Regions from separate parts of the Bacillus yunxiaonensis genome, predicted to be linked through region 1. Evidence: riboswitches for the same ligand, from Rfam matches in the RefSeq annotation. Region 1 holds a riboswitch; each other region holds the start of a gene.
What was found. A riboswitch is a leader RNA that binds a small molecule or an ion and turns the genes downstream of it on or off. The one in region 1 is predicted to bind thiamine pyrophosphate.
Positions count from the first base shown of each region.

Region 1 (3,289 bases):
TAGCCATATCCAGATCCGTAGCGAATTTTATACCATGTGCCAACCTTTCCGACGACTTGTACTTGTGCTCCATTCTGTAAAGAGCCAATAATAGCTGTATTTGTTCCTGCACCGCTGCGTACTTTTAATACTGGAGTAGCCACATAATAAGAACTTCCGCCTTGTACAGTAATTCCTTTTACTAATGGCTGAGCTACGTTAGATAAAAATTCTTTCTTTACATAGCCACTTGTTCCATTATGTATAACTTTATACCATCCCTCTTGTTCTTCTTGAATCGTAACAAATTTTCCATTCGGTAATACATCAATAATTTCAGATTGCGTATTTGGCTCAGAGCGAACGTTTAATGCATCTGCATTAACGATATATTGTTGCTTACTATTGCTTGTTTTTGCTAAAGAAATTGCTTCTTTTTTTACATAGCCAGTTTTATTTTGAGTGTGAATTTTATACCATTCGTTTGTTGTTTCAAGAATTGTAACTGGAGTGTTCTTTGGAATGGTTTCAATAACAGAATCTGTTGCTTTAGGGCTAGTGTACACTTGTAATGTATTCGTTTTTACATAACCAATTTTTATTTTTGTTTTTTGCTGTGCTGATACGGTTTGTACAGTGGAATCTGTCATAGACGGGAGCATAGAAGCGACTGCGACAGTAGCTGCTGTCATTGCTGCGGCTTTCATGTTCATATAATTAGAGGCCTCCTTATGTAATAAATTTCTATATCCTTAATTATAATATAACAATATTTAATTTGTCTTGTATGCATAGAAATGTAATACTGAAAAATAAATGAACATTTTTTAATACTATAAAGTCATATAATAAAAGGATAGCAGATTTATCAGTGTTATGGAAATAGATAGAAGGAATTTGCGTTTTTCTGAACTTACAAAATACATAGAATGATATTTTATCCCGCTACTTTAGGGCAGTAAGACTCCCACCTCAAAGTTCTGAGAAAACAAAGAAGATAGGTGGGAGATAACCGTTAGTGGAGGATGAAGAACCCCCCTGATGGAAGTTTCACTTTATCTCGCTCAAAACATTGATATTTTAGGGGAAAGCTTTAAGATGAAAAGTCTCTCGTAAGACATAGAGTGACCTAACTAATCACTTTTTGTCTAAAATTAACACATATGGAAATTTGACTTTATAACTTAAAAGAGTTGCCGATGATATATGGCGATGGTATACTGACTATGTTAAATGAATATAATGCTAGGGGAGCTAGTGTTGCTAGCTGAGAGTAAGACCTATAGTCTTTAACCCTTGAACCTGATCTAGATGATGCTAGCGTAGGGAAGCAATTTGGACGATATATATAACGTCCCCGTTTCTTTGCGTATAGAAACGGGGATTTTTTATTGAAAATTTTATAGAACACCACTAGGGGTGCTTGAAAGCTGAGAGAGGTAGAAACCTTAACCCTTATAACCTGATCTAGGTGATACTAGCGTAGGGAAGTGGAAACAACAAATAGGTTTTTCTTTTGTTTGCTGTGGACCACTTCTTATATAGAAGTGGTTTTTTATTTGGAAACATATATACAGGAAGGGGAAGCGGAGATGACATTTTGTGAAAGACTATTTGAAAAGGTGCAACCTGTTTGGGAGAAGAGTCATAATCACCCATTTGTAACAGGTATGGGAGATGGAACATTAGAGAAAGATAGATTTCAATATTATATTGTTCAAGATTATTTGTATTTGTTAGATTACGCAAAATTATATGCAATTGGTGTTGTAAAAGCAACAAATCCAAAAGTAATGGCGAAGTTTGCTGAACAAATCGATGGAATTTTAAATGGAGAAATGACGATTCATAAACAATATGCAAAGCGTTTAGGAATTTCTGTTGAAGAAATGGAATTAGCAAAGCCGTCTGCTATGAATCTAGCATATACAAACTATATGATGTCTGTATCACAAAACGGTACACTTGCTGAGTTAATTGCAGCGTTGCTTCCATGTATGTGGAGTTATTGGGAGATTGGAAAGCGCTTGAATGATATTCCAGGAGCACGCGATCATGAATTTTTTGGCGAGTGGATTCAAGGGTATAGTTCTGAAGAATATGGAAATCTTTGCGTGTGGTTAATTGATTTATTTAATGAAATTACAATTGGAAAAACAGAAGAAGAACGAAATCGTTTAGAAGAAATCTTCTTATATTCCAGTCGTTTTGAATATTTATTCTGGGATATGGCATATCGTAAGGAGATGTGGGGTTTTGAGGAGCAAGAACATACTACAATTTCATAATGTTTCCTTTCATTATGAGGAGAAGCAGATTATAGCGAATCTTGATGTTGCAGTACAACAAGGAGAATTCGTTAGTATTATTGGTCCGAGTGGCTGCGGAAAAAGTACATTGTTTCGACTCATTACAGGACTTGAGGAAGCAAGCGAGGGCACTATTGATGTAATTGGAGAAACGAATCATCCTGTTGGTTATATGCCACAAAAAGATATGTTACTTCCATGGCGAACGATTATCGAAAATGCAGCATTGCCTCTTGAATGTCAAGGTGTGAAGAAAAAAGAAGCACAAATGCAAGCACGAAAATTATTGGTGCAGTTTGGACTGCAAGGGTATGAAAATAAACAGCCAAAAGATTTATCAGGTGGAATGCGTCAACGTGTATCTTTTATTCGTACGTTGTTAACGGGCGGCGACCTTTTACTATTAGATGAACCATTTAGTGCACTCGATGCATTGACGAAAGCATATCTGCAAGAGTGGCTGTTTGAACAATGGAAACATTGGCAAAAAACGATTGTATTTATTACACATGATGTAGAGGAAGCGCTTTATCTTTCCAATCGTATTTTTATCGTAACAGAGCAGCCCATTACATCATTAACAGAGCGGATTGTACCTCTTGGACAAGAACGATCTCGAAAGGATTTGCATCGTCCAGAAATGCTGGCATTAAAAGATGAACTCATTGGGATGTTACAAAGACAGGTACTTGTATGAAGAGAATTGTAGACTATGTTCCAGCTTTTATTGTTGCTGCTATTTTTCTTATTGGTTGGGAAGTAGGGGCGCGGATTCTCGATGAAATGTACATTTTACCATCCCCAAGTGCCATTGTTCAAAAAATATGGGATTTGCGGGATATATTGCTTACGGTGCATTTACCAGCAACTCTTTCTGTTACAGTTATTGGTATTGTCATTTCCGTTGTATTAGGTGTTAGTTTAGCAATGGTGATGAGTATGAGCTCATTTGCTGAGAAAGCATTTTATCCACTATTAGTTGCTTCCCAAACGATTCCAGT
Region 1 is NZ_JBAWSV010000006.1:6,003-9,291, forward strand. Features, by position in the region: gene WAX78_RS17385 (SH3 domain-containing protein) at 1-692, opposite strand, end outside; TPP riboswitch at 1,217-1,325, shown strand; TPP riboswitch at 1,385-1,485, shown strand; gene tenA (thiaminase II) at 1,572-2,267, shown strand; gene WAX78_RS17395 (ABC transporter ATP-binding protein) at 2,236-2,985, shown strand; gene WAX78_RS17400 (ABC transporter permease) at 2,982-3,289, shown strand, end outside.

Region 2 (3,289 bases), on a different contig from region 1:
AAAATATAGATATAAGGAAAAAGGGATAATATGATGTTTATAGTGCGTGTTGCAAAACGTATTCTTATATATAATTAGAACTCTTAAATAATATAATAGTTACATATTATGATGTATAATAAAACCTTACAATTTTGTAAGGTTTTTTGTAAGGTAAATCGATAGTTTGTACTACCTTTTTTGTATACACTACGTATGTGTAAGGCACACACATTTTAGGGAAATAAGGCAAGCACTAAAAAAGAAAGGAGTAGGGGAATGGAGAGGCACTCGGCGGCTCTTTCTTTATTATTAGAGAATGATATGATTATGTTAGCTAATAATGAAGGTTGTAAAACTGTAGTTGATCAACAAGAAACATGGGTAGATTCACATGATAAAATTGTGTGGTACAAATGGAATGCGAGCTATAAAGAGAAAATAAAGAAGCAGCACATAGGGTATGAGATGCATAGAGTTGTTTTATGGAATGAGATGAAATCTTGGATTCATAAGCATAACGGTAAAAATGAGCGAGAGAGCAGCCGAGAGGTGGATACACTCCATTTTCAGACTCCTGAAATTGTAAGACACACAGATTCACATTAGGAAAGTAACATGGAAAACTAAGGCACAGAAAAAGAGCAGGTCGCTTATAGAAGCAATCTGCTCTTTTTCTATGATTAAGCGCGTTTCGTAATCAAGCGCGGTGCTGTTGTAAATAAAATGACAAGTAAAATTGCACATAATATGAAAGAACCAATCATTGTGCTGCCGTTTATGATGAAGGAATATAAAGCGGCTGACTGTCCTTTTGGTGCATATTGACCAAAGAAAATAACGCCGGCAATAAAGTGCCAGAAGTAACGAGCTAGGCTGCCGATAAATGTAGCAATAATGATATACATAATTGCTTTTGTTTTTTGACTATTGGCAAGTGCTTGTTGAATTGGTGTATGAAATAATCCAGCAAAGCCGATAAAAGCAAATGCAATGAAGTATTCAATAAACATTTGTACAGGCGTTAAAATGTATGCATCTCCTACGACAATTTGTAGTAATCCCCAAACGAGACCACTTAAGAAACTAGCTTTAAATCCCCAGCGATAAGCGATAATAAAAATTGGAATCATAGCAAATGAGATAGAACCGCTTGTTGGAAGTTTAATAGATAGCGGCAAAATGTCGATGACTAATGCAAGTGCTGCAAGAATCGCTGCCTCTATCATCGCTTGTAAATTTGTATTACGCATGTATAAATCCCCCTACATCCAAGTTACAAAAAAAGAATCATTATCATAGGGGAATATTGAAATATACAAGTTACAAATAACTATTTATGTATATACGTTTGCACAATTCCTGCGTTAGCATTAACTAACAGGTTCAAAGGGTCGGAACGATGTGTTCCCTCTCAGCGACGTGGCTCCCCCTGTGACAACGAGATTCTTAGATTGTTAATATTATTGTAAATTAAAATGGATAAGAATGGAAAATAAATTTTAGCATAGCTATGTTATATAAGATAAAACCGTAAAAAATAGTGATAAATTGACACAATATTGTATAGTCTTTCTTTTGGAGTTCATGTTATAATTGATATTGATAATAATTATCGTTATCGTCTGAGGGGGAGAAATCATGAACTTAGTTGATATGAATATAGATGAAAAAGTACGTGTGAAAGATTTACAATCTCTTGATAAATTATTAAAACGTCGTTTAGCTTCATTTGGATTTGCTGAAGGATGCGAACTTTGTGTAAAACAAAAGGCAATGTTTAATGGTCCGTGTACATTAGAATGCCGCGGGCAATTAATCTCTATTCGCCATTGTGATGCGAAAATGATAAAGGTGGAATTGGCGTGAATAAAGTTGCTTTACTAGGGAACCCGAATACGGGGAAAACATCATTATTTAATGCGCTTACTGGTTCTTATGAATATGTAGGGAACTGGAGCGGAGTAACTGTAGAAAAAAAGATTGGTAAGTTAAAAGATAAGAAGGGAACTTTAATAGACTTACCAGGTGTATATAATTTAAACCCTGTGTCACGTGATGAAGGGGTTGTTACACAATTTCTCTTAACAGACGAATTTCATCATATGTTAAACATTGTAGACGCTTCTCAATTCGAACGTAATATGCATTTAACTTTGCAATTATTAGAATTTGGTAAGCCGCTCTCAATTGGTTTAAATATGATAGATGTTGCCAGGCAGCGTGGCATTATAATTGATGTGAAGAAACTAACTGAAATGCTCGGTGTAACAGTCATTCCGGTTATTGCAAGGAGCGGAAAAGGCTGTGAGGAATTATTAGCTTCTCTTCACGAGAGTGATCATGTAGAACAGAAGCCACTTATTCTTTCTTATGGTGAAAAGGTAGATGCAGGAATTCAGCAAGTTATGGATAAACTGCAACAAACGAATTATGAGCACCCAAGATGGCTTACACTTCAATTTTTGAGCAATAATGAAGTAGTAGAACAAGAGTTAAATCAATTGCCTATTTATAAGGAACTTGTAGCAATCCGCTCTGCATTAGAAGCAGAACTAGACATAACGCTGGAACAGCATATGTACGGAGCACGTGCAGCGTATATTGAAAAGTTGAAAACAAATGTTATTCGTCATGAGAAAGAAGGAAGCATTCCTTTTTCTGAACGAATTGATAAATTAATTACCCATAAAATTTGGGGGCTTCCGATCTTTTTAGGGATCATGTATTTCATTTTTCAGGTGACGTTTTCGTGGATTGGAACACCTTTATCTGATCAACTTGATGCATTTATCGGGGGACCGTTCACAGATTGGGTAACAACAGCTTTAACTAATATGGGGGCATCTGAATTTATTCGAGCGCTCATTACAGATGGCGTAATTGCCGGTGTCGGTGCGGTAATCGTATTCGTTCCACAAATCCTTGCATTGTTCTTCTTCATTTCATTATTAGAAGACTCTGGATATATGGCGCGTATTGCTGTTGTCATGGATCGTATTATGGAGTTTTTTGGACTAAATGGAAAAGCATTTATTCCTATGATTATTGGATTTGGTTGTAATGTACCAGGTGTTATGGCTGCGAGAACGATTGAACAGGAGAAAGAGAGACTGCTTACGATTTTAGTGACGCCATTTATGTCATGTTCAGCACGTCTACCTGTATATGCATTATTTGCGGGGGTCTTCTTCCCACATAGTCAAGCAACCGTTGTGTTCTCTTTATATATTATCGGTATTGTCCTTGCACTAGTCGTTACAAAAATTATGTCTGTTACGGTTTTAAAGCAAGAAAAATCTATTTTTGT
Region 2 is NZ_JBAWSV010000010.1:82,859-86,147, reverse strand. Features, by position in the region: gene WAX78_RS22125 (hypothetical protein) at 259-588, shown strand; gene thiT (energy-coupled thiamine transporter ThiT) at 663-1,232, opposite strand; TPP riboswitch at 1,321-1,422, opposite strand; gene WAX78_RS22115 (FeoA family protein) at 1,621-1,848, shown strand; gene feoB (ferrous iron transport protein B) at 1,845-3,289, shown strand, end outside.
Region 2: it holds a riboswitch for thiamine pyrophosphate, as region 1 does, so the genes downstream of both, thiT (energy-coupled thiamine transporter ThiT) here and tenA (thiaminase II) in region 1, are expected to answer to the same signal.

Region 3 (3,289 bases), on a different contig from region 1:
TTTTTAATCATATCATAAGGTGGGATGCGCAGTTTGTACCATCTCCATCCGAGTAAAATAATGGAGCCAATGACTGCTACAATGGCGATAGGAAATTGGAAGAAAGATGCGATAAATAAGCTGAGACGAACGCATAAAACAAATAATAGAATGCCAAGCATAAACCTTGTTCGCTTACGATTTTCATCAATTGCGGGACGTGGTTGCAGTGGGTGAAAGGGTTTTTTAACGAAATTTTCATCTAAGTATGTCGATAAGACCGGGAGTTTTTCAGGGATTTTTTTCCGAAAAACAAGGAGTAACAGAAATGACATAAAAAGGAGACCTAACGTAGCGGGAACAAACATCATGGCTGTGTGCATGTATAAGTCCATATCAATAATTTTCAAGGCGATTAAATTTACAATATTGCTTACACCAATTGGCGCACTTGATGCAGTAGCGATGAGTGCACCACTTAGTAAGTAAGGTATTTTTTGATCATGTTTGAGTCGTAAATGATGTAACAAAAGCAGTAAAATGGGAGTTGTAATTAAGATGCTACCATCGTTATTGAAGAATAATGTCATGAGAAAACAAAGAAGATTTGTATACCAAAAGAGGCGAATACCAGAGCTTTTTGCTTTTTTAGCAAGTTGAACGGCGCACCAATAAAAAAAGCCGAAACTCTCTAGTACGATTGCCATAACAATGGTAGCCATAATTGTTATGGCGGCGCCAATAATCTTTGAGCTAATATCACCCAAGTCGGTAAGAGAAACGGCACCGCTTAAAATGACAATCACTGCACCAACTGTTGCTGGAATTGCTTCATTCATCCCTTTGGGACGCCAAAAGATGATGAGCGTGGTTCCGAGAAAAGCGAGTATGGTTATTGTAGATTGTAGGTTTATCAACTCTTTCACCCCTGTTCTTATAGTGAAAAGTTTGCATAAGACATACGTCCTCACTGGCTTATATTCTATATGTATGTAGTGGGGAAGCAGCCTGTATTAAGTGAAATACCCATTTTTTGAATAAGGAAAAGAAATAATATAAATACCTTTGCATTTTTCAGACAATGATGTATGATAGGAGCGTAGTAAAAATTTAATCAGTGATAAACTAGGGGTGCCCAAGAGAGCTGGGCTGAGAGAGAAGTGCGTTGAAACTTCTTGACTCTTTGGACCTGATCTGGTTCGTACCAGCGGAGGGAAGTTAACGGCTTTACATAACAATGCCTTATGTTGCCAGGTCCTATTCTTTATTATGGACCTGGCTTTTTTATTTGAGCATACACTGGCCGCTAGTTCTCGTCCTGGTCACAAGAAAGGCGGAGCCGACTGTTTAGACCCGTTGGCTAAGGTTCTTTCGCACAGAAAGCGCTTTTTGTTTTCTCGTGCGGAGGGTTCTTAGAGGTTTAGGAGGCGAAGCTGGATCTAAAGAAAAGCGGAGGTTACTTCGCTAAGACACAGGGGAGGAAACATAATTATGAAACAATCTGTTTCAGCTGAGCAAATTGAGTTGAAGTCAAGTTTACCGGGAAGTAAGAAGGTATATGTAGAAGGTACACGTGAAGATATGAAAGTACCGATGCGCGAGATTGCACAAAGCGATACAAATGGTGTACCAAATCAATCTATTCGTGTGTACGATACGAGTGGTCCTTATACTGATCCTGATTACAAAGTGGAATTAGAAAAGGGGATTCCAACGCCGCGCCGCTGCTGGATTGTGGAACATGGAGATGTAGAAGAGTATGAAGGCCGTGAAGTGAAACCGGAAGATGATGGTGTGAAAACAGCAGCTAAGCATACGCCTATATTCCCGCAAATGGGACGTAAGCCGCTTCGTGCAAAAGCTGGGAAAAATGTTACGCAAATGCATTATGCGCGTAAAGGTATCATCACATCAGAGATGGAATATGTGGCGATTCGTGAAGGTGTGGAACCAGAATTTGTGCGTCAAGAAATTGCTGAAGGCCGTGCTATTTTACCAGCAAATATTAATCATCCGGAAGCAGAACCAATGATTATCGGACGTAACTTCCACGTGAAAGTAAATGCGAATATCGGGAACTCAGCTGTGTCATCGTCGATTGCGGAAGAAGTAGAGAAGATGACGTGGGCAACACGCTGGGGTGCAGATACAATTATGGACCTTTCTACTGGGAAAAACATTCATACGACGCGTGAATGGATTATTCGTAATGCGCCTGTACCAGTTGGAACAGTACCGATTTACCAAGCACTTGAAAAAGTAAACGGGATCGCGGAAGATTTAACGTGGGAAGTATACCGTGATACGCTAATTGAGCAAGCGGAGCAAGGAGTAGATTACTTTACAATTCATGCTGGTGTGCTGCTTCGTTACATTCCGCTTACAGCAAAGCGTGTAACAGGAATTGTATCACGCGGCGGTTCGATTATGGCCCAGTGGTGTTTATATCACCATCAAGAGAACTTCTTATATACACATTTTGAAGAGATTTGTGAAATTATGAAGAAGTACGATGTTTCCTTCTCTCTTGGAGATGGGTTACGCCCTGGTTCAATTGCGGATGCAAACGACGAAGCTCAATTTTCTGAGCTGGAAACATTAGGAGAACTTACGCAAATTGCTTGGAAGCATGATGTGCAAGTGATGATTGAAGGCCCAGGACATGTACCGATGCACCTTATTAAAGAGAATATGGATAAAGAGCTCGACATTTGTCATGGTGCACCGTTCTATACACTTGGACCGTTAACGACAGACATTGCGCCGGGTTATGACCATATTACTTCTGCGATTGGAGCAGCAATGATTGGTTGGTTCGGTACTGCAATGCTTTGCTACGTAACACCAAAAGAGCATCTTGGCTTACCAAACAAAGATGATGTTCGTGAAGGTGTTATTACGTACAAAATTGCCGCGCATGCTGCTGACCTTGCAAAAGGTCATAAAACAGCACATCAGCGTGATGACGCCCTTTCGAAAGCGCGTTTTGAATTCCGCTGGCGTGATCAATTTAATTTATCATTAGACCCTGAGCGTGCAATGGAGTATCACGATGAAACATTACCAGCAGAAGGAGCGAAGACAGCGCATTTCTGCTCAATGTGTGGTCCGAAGTTTTGCAGTATGAGAATTTCGCATGATATTCGTGAGTATGCAAAGGAGAATGATTTAGAAACAACAGAAGCAATCTCACAAGGTATGAAAGAAAAAGCAGAAGAGTTTAAAGACACAGGCAGTCAATTATATCGATAATTAGAAAGTATCATTCTGAATACCTCTTAATCTATGATCATGTGTACCTAACCTAATA
Region 3 is NZ_JBAWSV010000003.1:274,812-278,100, forward strand. Features, by position in the region: gene WAX78_RS10685 (arsenic transporter) at 1-893, opposite strand, end outside; TPP riboswitch at 1,097-1,212, shown strand; gene thiC (phosphomethylpyrimidine synthase ThiC) at 1,471-3,231, shown strand.
Region 3: it holds a riboswitch for thiamine pyrophosphate, as region 1 does, so the genes downstream of both, thiC (phosphomethylpyrimidine synthase ThiC) here and tenA (thiaminase II) in region 1, are expected to answer to the same signal.